DNA from 2 places in the Staphylococcus ureilyticus genome. Region 1 is predicted to be linked to the other one. Evidence: predicted binding sites of a transcription regulator. Region 1 holds the regulator's gene; the other holds the start of a gene.

Region 1 (7,902 bases):
TCTTATTTCAAAATATATTTCAGTAGCTTCGTTTTCCAAGATATCAATAATCAATTCAAATTGTTTACCTTCATATGGTTTTAAGAATCGCGTAAATTTATTAGCGTAACCTAATGCTGTTTCTTTATTCGTTCTTAATTGTTGAAGTGCTTTAATAGGACGTTGTTTTAAATTGCCTTGTTCAATTGTCAAAATACGCGGAATTGTTAAACAATGCGCCCAACCATCTGAATCTGTAGGATAGGTCACTTCTGGTAAACCCATCCAACCAATGAGTATTCTGTCGCCAAATTCATCTGTAAAAGTTTGAGGCGCATAAAAATCAAAACCATAATCTAATTCATGAAAATCACCATGATCCATAACAAGGTGATCTATGTCGTATTGCCCCATAATATAACCAGATTGGTAAATATTCCTAAATTTTTCACCCTCCGATTCAATACCTTGTGGACAAAATAACAGTAAATCGAAGCCATCTAAATTAAAATAATCTGGGCATTCCCACATAAAACCAAACGCCTCAAGCTTTGTTTTTATTTCTCCTTGAAATGTCCAGTTCACAATGTCTGTTGATTGGTATTGAAGTATTCTTCCATATCCTTCTTCATTTTGTGCAGCAATGACTGCATAGTAAATTCCATCTTTAACAAACACTTTAGGATCTCTAAAATGTTGTGTATATCCTGACGGCGGTGCTGCTATTACTGCTTTTGGAAATTTTTGAACCTCGCCATTATCGAGTACTTTAGCTATATGTTGTGTCGACTTTCTATTCCAATTTTCATCTCTATGATTTCCTGTATACATATAATACAAGTTATTGTGATATGTAAATGCGCTGCCGCTATAAACACCATGACTATCATTTTTTGTATCTGGTTTTAGTGAAATCCCTTGATCTTCAAAATTTATTAAATCTTTACTTTTATATGTATACCAATATTTCAAACCATGGACTGCTCCTAAAGGAAACCACTGGTGTGAGATGTAGTATTCTCCTTTATAATAAATTAGACCGTTAGGATCATTTAAGAGTCCTGTTTTAGGCTGTATATGAAATAATTGTCTATATTTAGATTGATTCACAAGCTCAGTTAATTCATCCATTACTTCTTGATCAATATCTTCGTAACGCTGATAACGTTCATCTCTTGTCCATTCACTCACTTTATTTCCTCCTATTATTTACTACTACTTTACGGATATTGTCCATCTCAATTCAACTCAGCATAACATTTATGCATCATTTGTTTTTATTTCATTCCTATTTAATTAGATTTGTCTTTTTATCGATTCAAAGCGCTATGGCTTCTCTTCTTCAATATCATTACACCTTGTATGATGTTTAATCAATATATGATTCCTATGACTAAGACCACATCAGATCAACAATGCTTAACATAAGTTCTGTTTCATCAACATTCATCCCTATAAATAGTTTCTAACTTAATATTAATATTAGTATAGCTTTATTAAATGCCTTAATTTAACTTTTCGCACATTATTTTGACATCATAAATGTTCATATAGACTGTAATTGAAATGATATTCTATCATCTGACAGACAATTCGCTTTGATATGTAAATCATTTTTACTATCTCTTCCAATCAATCTACTTGGCACTGTAAACATCCTCTATTTTATCATATTGTAATCCCTTTAAATACTATTAAAATCAAAGTCAACTTGCTTTATAAACACTTTTAACAATTGACAACTTTATGAATAACACTTTCAAAAAATCATCAATATACTTTGTTAGTTTTAAGAAAATTTATAAATAGTTCAACTCGGACTAACCTCGTTTAACCTTACAACGCGTGTAACTAAATGAGAAATTTTTATAGAACTAAATAAAGTCCGAAACATAAAATATGTCTCGGACTTTTTTTCTGTAGTCAGCCTTTAACGAAGTGAAATCACTTCATATAGCATTGTGTTTTATCTTATTCAGATATTCAAATTTAGTTTTATATCACTAAGCTTTCTGAACAGTGATTGTCCAAGAAGCATCATCAAGTTGTTCATAATTAGTAACTGGGTAACCTTCTTCAGCTGCCCAATTTGGAATTGCTTCAGTTGCTTGGGTACAATCAAAATCAATTTTTAATTCGTCCCCGTTCTCTAAAGTAGTCATTTTCTTCTGTGCTTCAATCAAAGGAAAAGGACAAACCATACCTACTGTACCTAATTCATATACCATAATGAAATCCTCCTAAAAATTAAAATTTACGTCGTCTGTGTTTGTGTAGAAACTTTTTGCGTTGTAGATTTTTGAGCTTTTTTCATTGGTTTGATAAATATGAAGTAACTCATAAACCAAGCACCTAATATCATTGATGCAAGCGCGATCCAACCTTTCCAAGACATTGTAGCTGTTTCAACTAAACCATTTCCGATAGAGCAACCGCCTGCTACTGATGCACCAAATCCCATACATACGCCACCAATAACACTATTGCGGATTGTTTTTTTATCTGGTAATCTCCACTTAAATTCTCTAGCACCTTTTGCTGCAATATAAGAACCAGCAAAGATACCTAAAACAAGAAAGACACCCCAATCTAATAGTTGGACATCACCAGTTACAAAGAATTGAACAATGTTTGCAGATGGTGTTGTAATGCCTAAACCGTACATTCTACCAGTAGATTCACTCACTGGCCAAGCCAATAATGCAATGAGTCCAACTGCAATAGCTGCAACAAATGGATGGTATTTTTTTCAAATAAATAATAGCGAATTCCTGTAAATTTTTGTTTTAACTTTGGTACGGCAATTTTGGGTTTTGGTTTGCGTAGTGTTTTTACAACAAATATGAGCGTTATCATTGTTAATAAAGTGACCCAAATCCATGTCGGAATACCTGTAGTTTGAGCCATACTTGTATTTACATTAGTAGGTTTATTGATACCGTCCATTAAAGGTAATAATAAACCAAATTTAGTAGCAGCTGATGTAAATGCATATGCAATAAGTGCTATCCAACTACCAATTAATCCTTCTCCTGCTCTATACCATGTGCCAGTTGCACAACCGCCTGCTAATATAATGCCAATACCAAAAATAAATGAGCCAATAACCGTACCTATGATTGGATATGTGGACTCTGGTATTTGCACTAATCCTGTTGAAGTTAAAACGAGTAGTCCGATACTTTGAACGGATATTGCTATTAATAAGGCATAAAACATTTTATTACTTTTTTGGATATACATATCCCTAAATCCACCAGCAAGACAAAACCGTGTACGTTGCATGACAAACCCCAAAAGTCCGCCTACGATTAAGCCACTGATTACTAACCACGTCATAACATTACCTCTTTTCCGATGAAATTAATATGAATTATCATATTAGATTTACAGTGAAATTTCAACCTTTCTGTTTTAAGTCTTATGAAAAGAAGTGCTATGAAAACTTGCTAGTAAAAAAACTTTGCATAGACAACTAAACATCAAAAATGTTTGCATCTATACAAAGTTAATATTAAAAATTATTATTTATTACTGTAATTTTTCATAAAGAAAAGTAAAGATTGTAGTTCAATCCCTAAATCAATATGATGAACTTGAACATCTGATGGCGTATAAACACGTGTTGGTGTAAAATTTAAAATCCCTTTAATGCCAGCTTCAACTAATGTATCTGCAACTTGTTGTGCTGCATTTTCAGGCGTTGTTAATATCACGACATCAATTTGCTCTTGCTTTAAGACATCGGTAATTTTCGAAAATGGGCTTACAACCACATTGCCTATTTGTGTTCCTATCACATCATCTCGTATATCGAACGCCTCTGTAATAGTCATTTCATCATGAATAGAAAAATTATATGTTAGTAATGCTTTACCTAGGTTCCCTACACCTACGATGGCTATTTTAATTTCATCATTTTCACTTATTTCATTTTTAAAAAAATGTAACAAGCTATCAATATTATAACCATACCCTTTTTTGCCTAATTCACCAAAATAAGAAAAATCACGACGAATTGTTGCAGAATCAATGTTCAAACCTTCACTAATTGTTTTAGAATTAACTCTGTCTATCCCTTTAGATTTCAAAGTATTGACGAATCTATAATATAACGGTAACCGTTTTAACGTGGCACGAGGAATCTTTTCGCTTTGGTTAGCCAAGATCTTGTCCTCCTATACTATAATGTCTAATTAATCTTATAATTACTACAACATTATACATTAATACATTATAAAAATAAACACTGGTAGTTTTAACAACACGCAGAATACGGTAGAATGATAATGAATAGAGAGGTGCAAAATCGGATGATATTATTACAATTAAATGACATTACTAAATCATTCGACGGAGAAGATATTTTTAACAATGTAGATTTTGAAGTGAAAACTGGTGAACGTATTGGTATCGTAGGACGTAACGGTGCTGGTAAATCTACATTAATGAAAATTATTGCTGGCGTCGAAGGTTATGATAGTGGACATGTTTCAAAAAGTAAAAATTTAAAACTTGGTTATTTAACACAACAAATGACACTCAACACAAACCAAACTGTGATTGAAGAAATGTCTAAACCTTTTGAAAATATGAAAAAGCTAGAAGCTGAAATGAAAAAAGAAACAGATTGGTTAGCACAACATGCAAATGCATATGATACAGACGAATATAAAAGTCATATCGATCGTTATGAATATTTATCCAATGAATTCGAACAACAGGATGGATATCAATATGAAAGTAAAATAAAAACCGTGCTCCATGGACTGAATTTTACTGAAGCGGATTTCAATCGCCCTATTAATGATTTTAGTGGTGGTCAAAAAACTAGGCTTTCATTAGCCCAAATGTTATTAAGTGAACCTGATTTATTATTACTTGATGAACCTACTAACCATTTGGATATGGAAACAACACAATGGTTAGAAAGTTATTTAAACTATTTTAAAGGTGCTATTGTTATCATTAGCCATGACAGATATTTTTTAGATAAAATAGTCAATCAAATCTATGATGTAGCCCTTGGCGATGTGCAACATTATATAGGTAATTATAAACAATTTATTGAAAAAAGAGATAAGTATTATGAAAAACGCATGCAAGAATATGAACGTCAACAAGATGAGATTAAACGCTTAGAAACTTTTGTTGAGAAAAATATAGCAAGGGCTTCAACTACTGGTATGGCAAAAAGCCGTAGAAAAATGCTTGAAAAAATGGAAAGAATCAATAAACCAATGATTGATGCCAAAAGTGCTAATATCCAATTTGACTTTGATAGAAATACAGGAAATGATGTTTTCCATATCAAAGATTTAGATATTGGATATGAGCAGCCAGTTACCAAAGGTATCAATATTGAAGTGACTAAAGGAGACCATATCGCCATTATTGGGCCTAACGGTATCGGAAAATCGACTTTAATCAAAACAATTGCAGGTATTCAACCGAAATTGAACGGAGAAATCACTACTGGTGCAAATTTAAAAATCGGTTACTATGATCAAAAACAAGCTGAATTCAAATCTAGTAAAACAATACTAGATTATCTGTGGGACCAATACCCTTCAATGAATGAAAAAGATATTCGCGCAGTACTCGGCCGATTTTTATTTGTACAAGAAGATGTTAAAAAAATCATTAATGACCTTTCTGGTGGTGAAAAAGCTAGATTGCAATTAGCTTTATTAATGCTTGAGCGTAACAATGTACTTATCTTAGATGAACCTACAAATCATCTCGATATAGATTCAAAAGAAATGTTAGAGCAAGCATTGGATCATTTTGAAGGTACGATTTTATTTGTTTCTCACGATCGTTATTTTATAAATCAACTTGCAAACAAAGTTTATGATTTGGACATTCATGGTGGCACAATGTATTTAGGAAATTATCAATATTTTATTGAGAAAAAAGAAGAAAATGAAGCAATTCAAGCTAAAAAGGAAAATGAAACTTCACATCAAACAAAACCAATAGAATCACAAAATGATCATTATACTGATCAAAAACTTCAAAAACGTGAACAACGCCAAATTGAACGACAAATTGATGAATGCGAAACTAAAATAGATAACTTTGAAACTAAAATCAATGAAATCAATGAAATGCTAACTCTGCCAGATATATACAGTGATCCAGAGGAAGCAAAGCGTTTAGCTAAAGAGAAAGAAAATAGCGAACAAGCATTAGAACAAGTTATGTCAGAATGGGCAGAATTACAAGAAAAGTTAATTTAAAGCATATTTGAACTAAAAGTACGAAAATGAAAAATTCATTTTTCGTACTTTTTTATTAACTTTTTACACATTAACTATTCACAACTTTAACCCTATCATCAAAGCTATCCACAGAGTTATCCTAGTTATACACAGGTAAAATGTTACTTTTTCGCCAATGAATATTCAGAAAACAATGTATGTCCACACATTTGCCCACGACTTATCAACAAGTTATACACTAATTGTTGATAAGTACGCACGTTCTCTATTGACATCTATAAATATTTAACTTAAATAGCGATTTGTATATCAATTTATTTCATGACATAATAAAGCATATTAATTTAGTATGAGGTGAAACTTATGTATCCTATTCTTTGGTTCCTAATCGCTTTAATAATTGGAACAACTCTTTTATTTATTATCACAACAATCATTGCCAATAAAAAGTTAATACATGATATCAAACCTTTATGGTCCTTAAGAAAGCCTTTAGAATCTTTTGTACGACCAAATCACAGGTATAGTTATCAATTCGATACATATAAACACCAGTTTGATGAAACAAATCTGATAGATGATAAAACTTACGCAGACTTGAATTTAAAAGCCCTTTTCGACAGCATGAACTTTAATTTTACTACTATTGGTGAGATGCGTTTATATGCAACTTTAAGGAAAATGTTCACCATTCATAATCAGATGTTAATTCAAAAATTTAAAAATGACGAACTTTTTCGACTAAAGATATCGACCCACCTTGCTAAAATCGGTAAAGCGATTTATCCAACGTTCCCTGATCAACTAACTACAGTGAAACGCAATCATCTGTATATGTTGACTACATATTTACCGTTAGTCTTTTTACTATTTGCATTTTTAAAACCTGAAATCGGTATTCTTTTAACTATACTTGTTGCTATATTTAATATGATTTTAAGTGGCGTACTCAAAAGGACATTTGATCAAGACTTAAATTCATTATTTTATACATCAAATGTTATTAAAAAGGCTTATGCAATTCACAAAATAGATGGTGCGCCTACCATTGATGTTGACTTTAGTCATTTTAAAGTTGCTCGTAGGCTAAGTGGTCTATTGGGAAGAGTTAATACAGCAGAAGATTCTATGATATTTGTATTCTTATTAAAAGCAATATTTATGTTGGACTACCATATCTTCCATTTAATACAACATAGCTTTAAAAAATATGAAGCTGAAGTTATGGCGTGTTATGAATATATAGGAAGTATAGACAATCACTATGCAATAGCATTGTGGAGAGAAACATTAACACAATATGCATTGCCTCAAGCAAGTAATGATGATTCAGTAGAATTTGAAGCACTTACACACCCACTGCTTGTCGATGCTATTTCTAATGATTTAGTAATTAATAGTCATATATTATTAACTGGTTCGAACGCGTCAGGCAAGTCAACATTTATGAAAGCAATCGCCTTAAATCTTTTACTAGCTCAAACGATAAATACAGTTACAGCAAAGTACTTTAAATATAAACCTGGCTTAATTTTCACCTCCATGGTGAACCAAGATGATATCTTGTCTGGCGATAGTTATTTTATGACAGAAATCAAATCTATTAAACGATTATTTGATTTAAAAACAGAGGATAAAATTTATTGCTTCATTGATGAAATATTTAAAGGGACTAATACAACAGAACGAATTGCCGCTT
Region 2 (7,902 bases), 240 kb from region 1:
CCTAGATCTGTAATCATTGGTGTGGTTTTGCAGTATACGATTATGCCTTTAAGTGCGTTTTTAATTGTCAAACTGTTTCATTTGCCTCCAGAAATTGCAATTGGTGTGATTTTAGTTGGATGTTGTCCAGGTGGTACATCTAGTAACGTTATGAGTTACTTAGCAAATGCAAATGTTGCATTGTCAGTAGCTATCACAAGTGTTTCAACATTACTAGCACCATTTTTAACACCAGCTTTAATATATTTATTTGCGCATGAATGGTTACAAGTTTCATTTATCAGTATGTTTTGGTCAGTCGTTCAAGTGATTTTAATACCAATAATCATTGGGTTTGTACTGCAAAAACTGTTCAAGACATTTGCTGACAAGACTGCCACTGCATTACCAATCGTTTCCGTTATAGCTATTTCATTAATACTTGCATCTGTAGTTGGTAGTAGTAAAGCACAAATTTTAGCCACTGGATTGCTTATTTTTGCGGTTGTCATTCTTCATAATTTGATTGGCTATATACTTGGTTATACATTTGCCAAAATCCTAAAATTAGACCGACCGGACAAAAAGGCAGTATCGATAGAGGTAGGTATGCAAAATTCAGGGCTAGCAGTTTCTTTAGCTACAGTACATTTCAACCCATTATCTGCAGTTCCAGGAGCCGTGTTCAGCTTAATACATAATATTACAGGTCCAATACTTGCAAAATACTGGAATAAAAGGTAAGTATCATTGATTTTAAGATAAAATTAGTATGAAGTTCTAAACTAAGAGGAAAACATTAATTTTTTCGTGTTTTTCTCTTAGTTTATGTTATCTCTGTCTTTGATAGGCTAGAGAAGTATAAAATATGATACACTGACAATAATTTGATTCAATTCTGTTAAATTATAGGAGGGGAAATGTATGTATCGCGCTGTGATATTTGATTTTGATGGTACAATTATAGATACAGAAAAACACTTGTTTGAAATAATAAATAAACATTTAAATCATTATGGTTTGGAAGAAGTTAGTTTAGATTTTTATCGTCAATCTATTGGGGGATTGGCTTCAGATTTGCATCAGTATCTAGAAGGCCAACTAGGACAAGAACGTAAAGAAAAAATATATCAAGAGCATAATGAAACGAGTATACATTTACCGATAGTTACACATATGAAACAACTTATGGATTATTGTAAAGTGCGCCATATACCCATGGCTATTGCGACAAGTAGTTTTAGAAACGATATTCAACCAACGTTTGATCAATTAGGATTAGATGCGTATATTGATGTTGTTGTTGGACGAGAGGATGTAGAAGAAATAAAGCCAAGTCCCGAACTATATTTAACAGCAGTTCAAAGATTAAACTATAATCCTGTTAATTGTTTAGCTATAGAAGACTCAGTCAATGGGGCAACTGCAGCGGTGAATGCTGGTTTAGATGTTATTGTAAATACGAATGATATGACGGAAAAACAAGATTTTAGTAACATAGTATATTTAGATAAAGACATATCAGGTACAGCTATCATTGAAAAATATTTTGAAAAAAGTAGAGGCTAAGTTATGAATGGTTATTTAATTTTATTTTTTTTAGGAGGACCAATTGTTTTAGCAATAGGAAATTTAGTTTTAGGACCTATTTTTAATAAAAAAGTCCCCTTAAAAATACAATTCCGGTCATTTATGGTTGGAAGTCTTATTTACTTATTCGGAGCTTTGGCCTTATATTATCTTATTTTACAAAATCAATTTTAATTTAAAACCCCTTATTTTGACATTGGAAAATGCTTCAATAAGGGGTTTTATAATATCGAAATGAAAAATGATAGTCTATTTTAAAAATTGAAGTATTAGTGTCACAATAACTAATACGAGTAATATAGAATCAATACCTACCATAATTGCAAAACGTGGATTTTTTTCTCCAGCAGCTTTAGATTTTTTTACAGCTTTTAAATTAGGGATTAAACTTACACTTAGTAAAATGATAACAACAATACCAATGAAAATACTCATGATTTATCACCACCATTTTTATGAGTATCGATATATTCCCAGATATACCCTGCAATGATACCAATAATCAATCCGGTTATGATACCGATTTTTAAAGCAGAAAATATAGCGCTGATTATGATTGCAATTAGTAGTGAAATAGGTAATGTAATACCAAATTTATATTTTCGCTCTGGTGAATTTACAATAGTAAAAATTAAGTAATATAGTATCCCAAATACAACAATCGTTAGTAAACTTTTTAGCATTAAATTTCCGGCAGAAACATCACTATCGCTAAAATAATTAATTAGGAAAAATAATATACCAAATATAATTGAAACTGTGATTGTACGTTTCAATAGATGTTTATTCATATTGAACTCCTTTATAATAAAATCTATTGAGCATTATATCATATAAAATTAGGAACTATAACTTCATGAACGTTAGACTCTAGCTCATCATTACAATAATGCAAGTTGTAGTCATTGTACTTTACTTTTTTGATATTGCTTATGGTCGTTTAAATAAGCATAGAACAAGCCTATTACTAAACCGCCTCCGATATAATTGCCGATACCTGCCCCTAGCAAATTGATTAAAGCAGGCATGGCTGAAAGTACATCACTATGGTAAACGACTCCACCTGCGAATAATACGGTATTATAAACAACGTGTTCGTAACCCATAAATGAGAAAATGGATACACCAAACATCATGACAAACATTTTTGCCAAAACATCATCAATTTGCATAGCTATGACAAGCGATATATTTATAAAGAAATTAGCAAAAATACCTTTTATAAGAATGGCAACAAAACCTGCCGTTAGTGTTTTATGATCAATTGTAGCTTCTAATTGTTGCATCATCTCAGGTGTCATAATGTCTGAGGAACGAATCAATAAGAAGAACACCAATCCACCTAAAGCATTACCAATAAAACAGAGTACAAATATTTTAAAAACGCGGATTGGCGAAATGACGCGATAATACAGTCCAACTGTAAAATACATAAAGTTACTCGTTAATAATTCGGAATTTGTAAAAAGTATTAACACTAAAGCAAAACTAAATGCAACCGCACCGACTATATTTGCAACGCCCATTGGAATATCAGAGGCTAATGAAGCTTTAATGAGCAATACAAAAACTGTAATCACACCTAAAATAAAACCAGCCATTATGGCACGTAATAGATAACGTTTTAAATAAAAACTTTGTAAAATATCTTTGGCACGAATTGTCTCTACGACATGATGAACCCACGCTTTACCATAAAAAACTTTATCCCATTTAATATTTTTTTCGTTCAAAACTTTATCCTCACTTTCTATTAATTAAAAATAGTATACTATGTTACAGTGTTTTTGTGAAAGAATTCACAAAATAATCATAATTAAATAGTGACACTCAATTAACTAAAGATAGTATTTAATTGTTCTCTATCATATTGAAATGAAAATATACATTGCGTTTTCTCTAAAAGTAATCTAAAATAAAAACATATGTAAGGGCTTACATAAATGAAAAATAATTGTTTTAATTTTTAGAATTTATAGTATAATAGCGTCATAATAAGTGAATTATTTTCACTTATATTTGAATGAGATGGGGTTTGAATGATGAATGAGAATAACGAATTACAAAGGGGACTAGGTGCACGTCAAATGCGGATGATAGCACTTGGTGGAACGATTGGTGTCGGACTCTTTATGGGGGCGACAAGTACGATTAAATGGACAGGGCCTTCAGTAATATTTGCCTATTTAATAGCTGGGCTGTTTTTATTTTTAGTGATGAGAGCTATGGGGGAAATGGTATATTTACACCCGACTTCAGGTTCTTTTGCAAACTTTGCAAGTGATTACATAAATCCAGTTGCTGGTTATCTGACAGCATGGAGTAATATTTTCCAATGGGTTGTTGTAGGTATGAGTGAGGTTATCGCCGTTGGAGAATATATGAATTATTGGTTTCCTGATTTACCACAATGGATACCAGGTATTATAGTTGTATTATTGTTGGCTGGTGCTAACTTAGTATCAGTTAAAGCTTTTGGTGAATTTGAATTTTGGTTTGCAATGATAAAAGTAGTAACTATTATCTTGATGATTATTGCAGGGTTCGGTTTGATTTTCTTTGGACTTGGTAATGGTGGAGAGGCTATAGGTCTTTCTAATTTATGGTCACATGGTGGCTTTATGCCTAATGGTTGGATTGGTTTCTTCTTCGCACTTTCTATTGTAATTGGTTCTTATCAAGGTGTTGAATTAATCGGTATTACTGCTGGTGAAACGAAAGATCCACAAAAAAATATTAAAAGTGCGGTTAATGGTGTTATATGGCGTATATTAATTTTCTATATCGGAGCCATTTTCGTTATTGTAACTGTTTATCCTTGGGATGAATTAGGAAACATTGGCAGTCCATTTGTTGCAACATTTGCAAAAGTGGGTATTACATTTGCTGCTGGACTCATTAACTTTGTAGTTTTGACTGCAGCGATGTCAGGATGTAATTCTGGTATATTTAGCGCTAGTCGAATGACGTTGAACTTATCTCAAAAGGGCATGTTACCTAAATTTTTCCGTAAAGTTATGAAAAATGGTGTTCCTATTTGGACGGTTACTGCAATAGCAATTGGTATTTTAGTTGGCGCGTTATTAAATGTTATTTTGCCTTTATTTATTAAAGGAGCAGATAGTATTTTTGTTTACGTATACAGTGCCTCGATTTTACCAGGTATGGTACCGTGGTTTATGATATTAATTAGTCATTTAAGATTCAGAAAAAATCACAGCGAAGAACTCAAAAATCATCCTTTTAAAATGCCAGGCGGCGCAATAACAAATTATATTACAATGGCGTTCTTTATCATGGTGTTAATCGGCATGCTATTTAATAAAGAAACAGTTGTTTCAGTTGTTATTGGTATCGTGTTCTTAGGTTTTATGACATTGTTCTATTATCTAAAAGGCTATCATAAATTAAGTGATGATCAGCAACTTTAAAAAATATAATAACACATCAATTTGTCAGCAATATTAAGTAGTCATAAATGATACATTTTTTTGTATCATTTATGACTTTTTTGTATATCCGTCATTACGTTGGTACACTTACATAAATGCTTTTACAAAAATTTAACAATAGAAAAATACTCACTCAAAACTCGTGCTTTAGAATAAAGTTGAGGTCATAATACATATCTAAAGGAGTTATTATATGAAAATACTTAATAAACTAGCTACTGCTACGATTGCAGGGACAATCATTGCCGGTTCATCATTAGGGAGTGTACAAGGGACTTATGCTGCAGGGAAAAAAGATGAGTCTAAAGATTCAAATCAGAATGCTAATGTAGCTTATATGGGTAATACAAAAAATCCTAAAAACGTTATCTTTTTAGTCGGTGACGGTATGGGACCTTCGTATAATTCTGCTTATCGTTATTTTGCAGATAATCCAGATACTAAAGAAATGGATCAGACCGCTTTTGATAAATATCTAATAGGGAGTCAACGTACAAACCCTAATGATCCAAAAGAAAATGTTACTGATTCAGCAGCTGGTGCAACCGCATTTAGTTCAGGACAAAAAACGTATAATGGAGCTATAGGCGTCGATGCTAATAAAAATAATGTTAAAACAGTATTAGAACAAGCTAAAGAAAATGGTAAATCAACTGGTCTCGTATCTACGGCTGAAATTACAGATGCTACGCCTGCTGCATACGCATCACACGTTGATGATCGTGATAAAAAGGATGAAATTGCTAAACAATTTTACAATGATAAAATTAATGGCAAGCATAAAGTTGATGTACTACTAGGTGGTGGTGCTGAGTATTTTGGCAAAGACAATGGCAATTTAAAAAACAAATTTAAAAAAGATGGTTACGATGTGGTTACAAATAAAAATGAACTACAAAATTCCAAAAGTAAACAAGTATTAGGATTATTTGCAGATAATGATATGCCATTACAGATAGACGCACCAGACAAAAATCCAAAATTAGTGGATATGACTGATAGTGCCGTAAATAAATTAAAACAAAACGACAAAGGATTCTTTTTAATGGTTGAGGGCGCTTCTATAGATAAATCAGGGCATCCAAATGATGTAACTGGGGTAATGTCAGAAATGTCTGGATTTGAAAAATCATTTGAATATGCTATGAATTATGCAAAAGAAAATCCAGATACACTTGTGGTAGCTACTGCAGATCATTCTACAGGTGGTATGTCTATTGCGAAAGGTAAAGATTACGTTTGGAACCCAGACGCCATTCACCAAATGAAACATTCAGGTAAATATATGACTGAAGAAATTAGCAAAGGCAAAAATGTGGAGAAAGTCATTAAAGATGGTTACGGTTTTGAAGTTTCAGAAGATCAAATGAATAAAATAAAAGATGAAGCTAAAAAACTTAAAGATCTTAAAAAAGATGAAAAAGCATATGAAAGTCAATTACAAAAGGTTCAAGATGCTGTACAAAAACCAATTAATGACAAATCAAATACTGGTTGGACTACTAATGGTCATACAGGAGAAGATGTAAATACTTATGCATATGGCCCTGGTAGTGATAAATTCAAAGGAAATATTGATAATACTGATAATGCCAAAAATATTTTCGACTTTTTTCAAAATGATGTAAAGTAAACAACTAACAAATAAATAGTGTTAGCGATAGATTAAAAACGAGAACGACATAGAAATCCTTTATCAAAATGCGATTTCTATGTCGTTCTCGTTTATGATGTTATTTAAAAAGTGATGTCAGCAATGATTTAGTGTTTAAACTGGATTTTAGACAAATGTTTACGATAATTATCAAGTGCCATTTTAGACTGTGTGATTGAGTCTAACGAACGTTGATAATTTAAAGCAATAAATCGATAATAAAGAATATCTACCGTAAAAAGTTGTGCAAATAATGATGTTGTTGCGGCCATGCGTAGTTCATTCTCATCAGTTTGACCATAAATTAAAGTATAATCAGAAATTTTAGCTACAGGATTATTGTTCGAGCTTGAAATCGTGATGATAGGTATATTATAGTCAGTTGCAACTTTTGCCATAGATTGCATTTCACTATGACTACCTTGGTTGGTTACAAAAATAATACAATCTTGTTCATCATGAGTAGCCATGGTAGTCATTAATAAATGCGTTTCTTGTATTAAGCGCACATTTAAACCAATCCGAGATAATTTTTGATATAAATCTGTAACAATAACGAGTGATGCCCCGTAACCAAATAAAAATATGGTACGCGCATGTTTTAATGTGTCACAGATGTCATCGATGTGATGTTGTTCAATTTGTGAAGCAACACAACTCATTGTATCTGTTGCTCGGGCTAACATTTTAGACTTGATAATATCGACGGATTCATTATCAATTAATTCCATATGATTATTGTTGATTGCATCTATAGGCAAATAACGTGAAATTGTAATTTTAAGTTCTTGAAACCCTTTTTCTGTTATTTTCTTGCTAAAACGTACAATGGATGCTGTACTTGTATTAATTTCATTTGAAAGGTCTTGGACAGACATATTAATGATACGATGAGGTTCGTTTAAAATAAAATCAGCAATTTTTTTTTCACTTTTTGTAAAAGTTTCATATATATTATCAATTTTATAAAGTACGTTGGTCATAGTTTAACCACCTAAGTTATCAGATTCTCTCATTGATTTTGTTGTACCTAAAAAGAAGGTGAAGAGGAAACCACCGGTGTAAGCAGCGATTAATCCTGCAATGTATCCTAAGTACATATGATCTGAAATCAAAGGTAACAATGAAATACCACTCGGTCCAATAGCGGTAGCACCGATGTGTCCAATACCACCAACCACTGCACCGCCAATACCGCCACCAATACATGCGGTAAAGAATGGTCTA

Evidence for each region. The regulator Rex, encoded in region 1, represses fermentation and respiration genes when NADH is low (regulators of the CRP and FNR family bind a similar motif). The targets are predictions, from matches to a motif close to TTGTGAAATATTTCACAA.
Region 2: a site for Rex is predicted at 3,357-3,374, ahead of MUA21_RS09815 (formate/nitrite transporter family protein). Genes of this name have one in related genera too.

What each region holds. Positions count from the first base shown of each region.
Region 1 covers NZ_CP094825.1:1,710,120-1,718,021, forward strand. The annotation lists gene MUA21_RS08505 (sucrose-6-phosphate hydrolase) at 1-1,170, opposite strand, end outside; gene MUA21_RS08510 (sulfurtransferase TusA family protein) at 1,983-2,207, opposite strand; partial or broken gene MUA21_RS08515 (YeeE/YedE family protein) at 2,234-3,318, opposite strand; gene MUA21_RS08520 (redox-sensing transcriptional repressor Rex) at 3,504-4,145, opposite strand; gene abc-f (ribosomal protection-like ABC-F family protein) at 4,293-6,221, shown strand; gene MUA21_RS08530 (MutS-related protein) at 6,567-7,902, shown strand, end outside.
Region 2 covers NZ_CP094825.1:1,952,515-1,960,416, reverse strand. The annotation lists gene MUA21_RS09840 (bile acid:sodium symporter family protein) at 1-723, shown strand, start outside; gene MUA21_RS09835 (HAD family hydrolase) at 904-1,548, shown strand; gene MUA21_RS09830 (hypothetical protein) at 1,552-1,743, shown strand; gene MUA21_RS09825 (hypothetical protein) at 1,819-2,004, opposite strand; gene MUA21_RS09820 (SND2/TMEM208 family protein) at 2,001-2,360, opposite strand; gene MUA21_RS09815 (formate/nitrite transporter family protein) at 2,472-3,302, opposite strand; gene MUA21_RS09810 (amino acid permease) at 3,612-5,000, shown strand; gene MUA21_RS09805 (alkaline phosphatase) at 5,215-6,654, shown strand; gene MUA21_RS09800 (MurR/RpiR family transcriptional regulator) at 6,783-7,658, opposite strand; gene MUA21_RS09795 (PTS transporter subunit EIIC) at 7,662-7,902, opposite strand, start outside.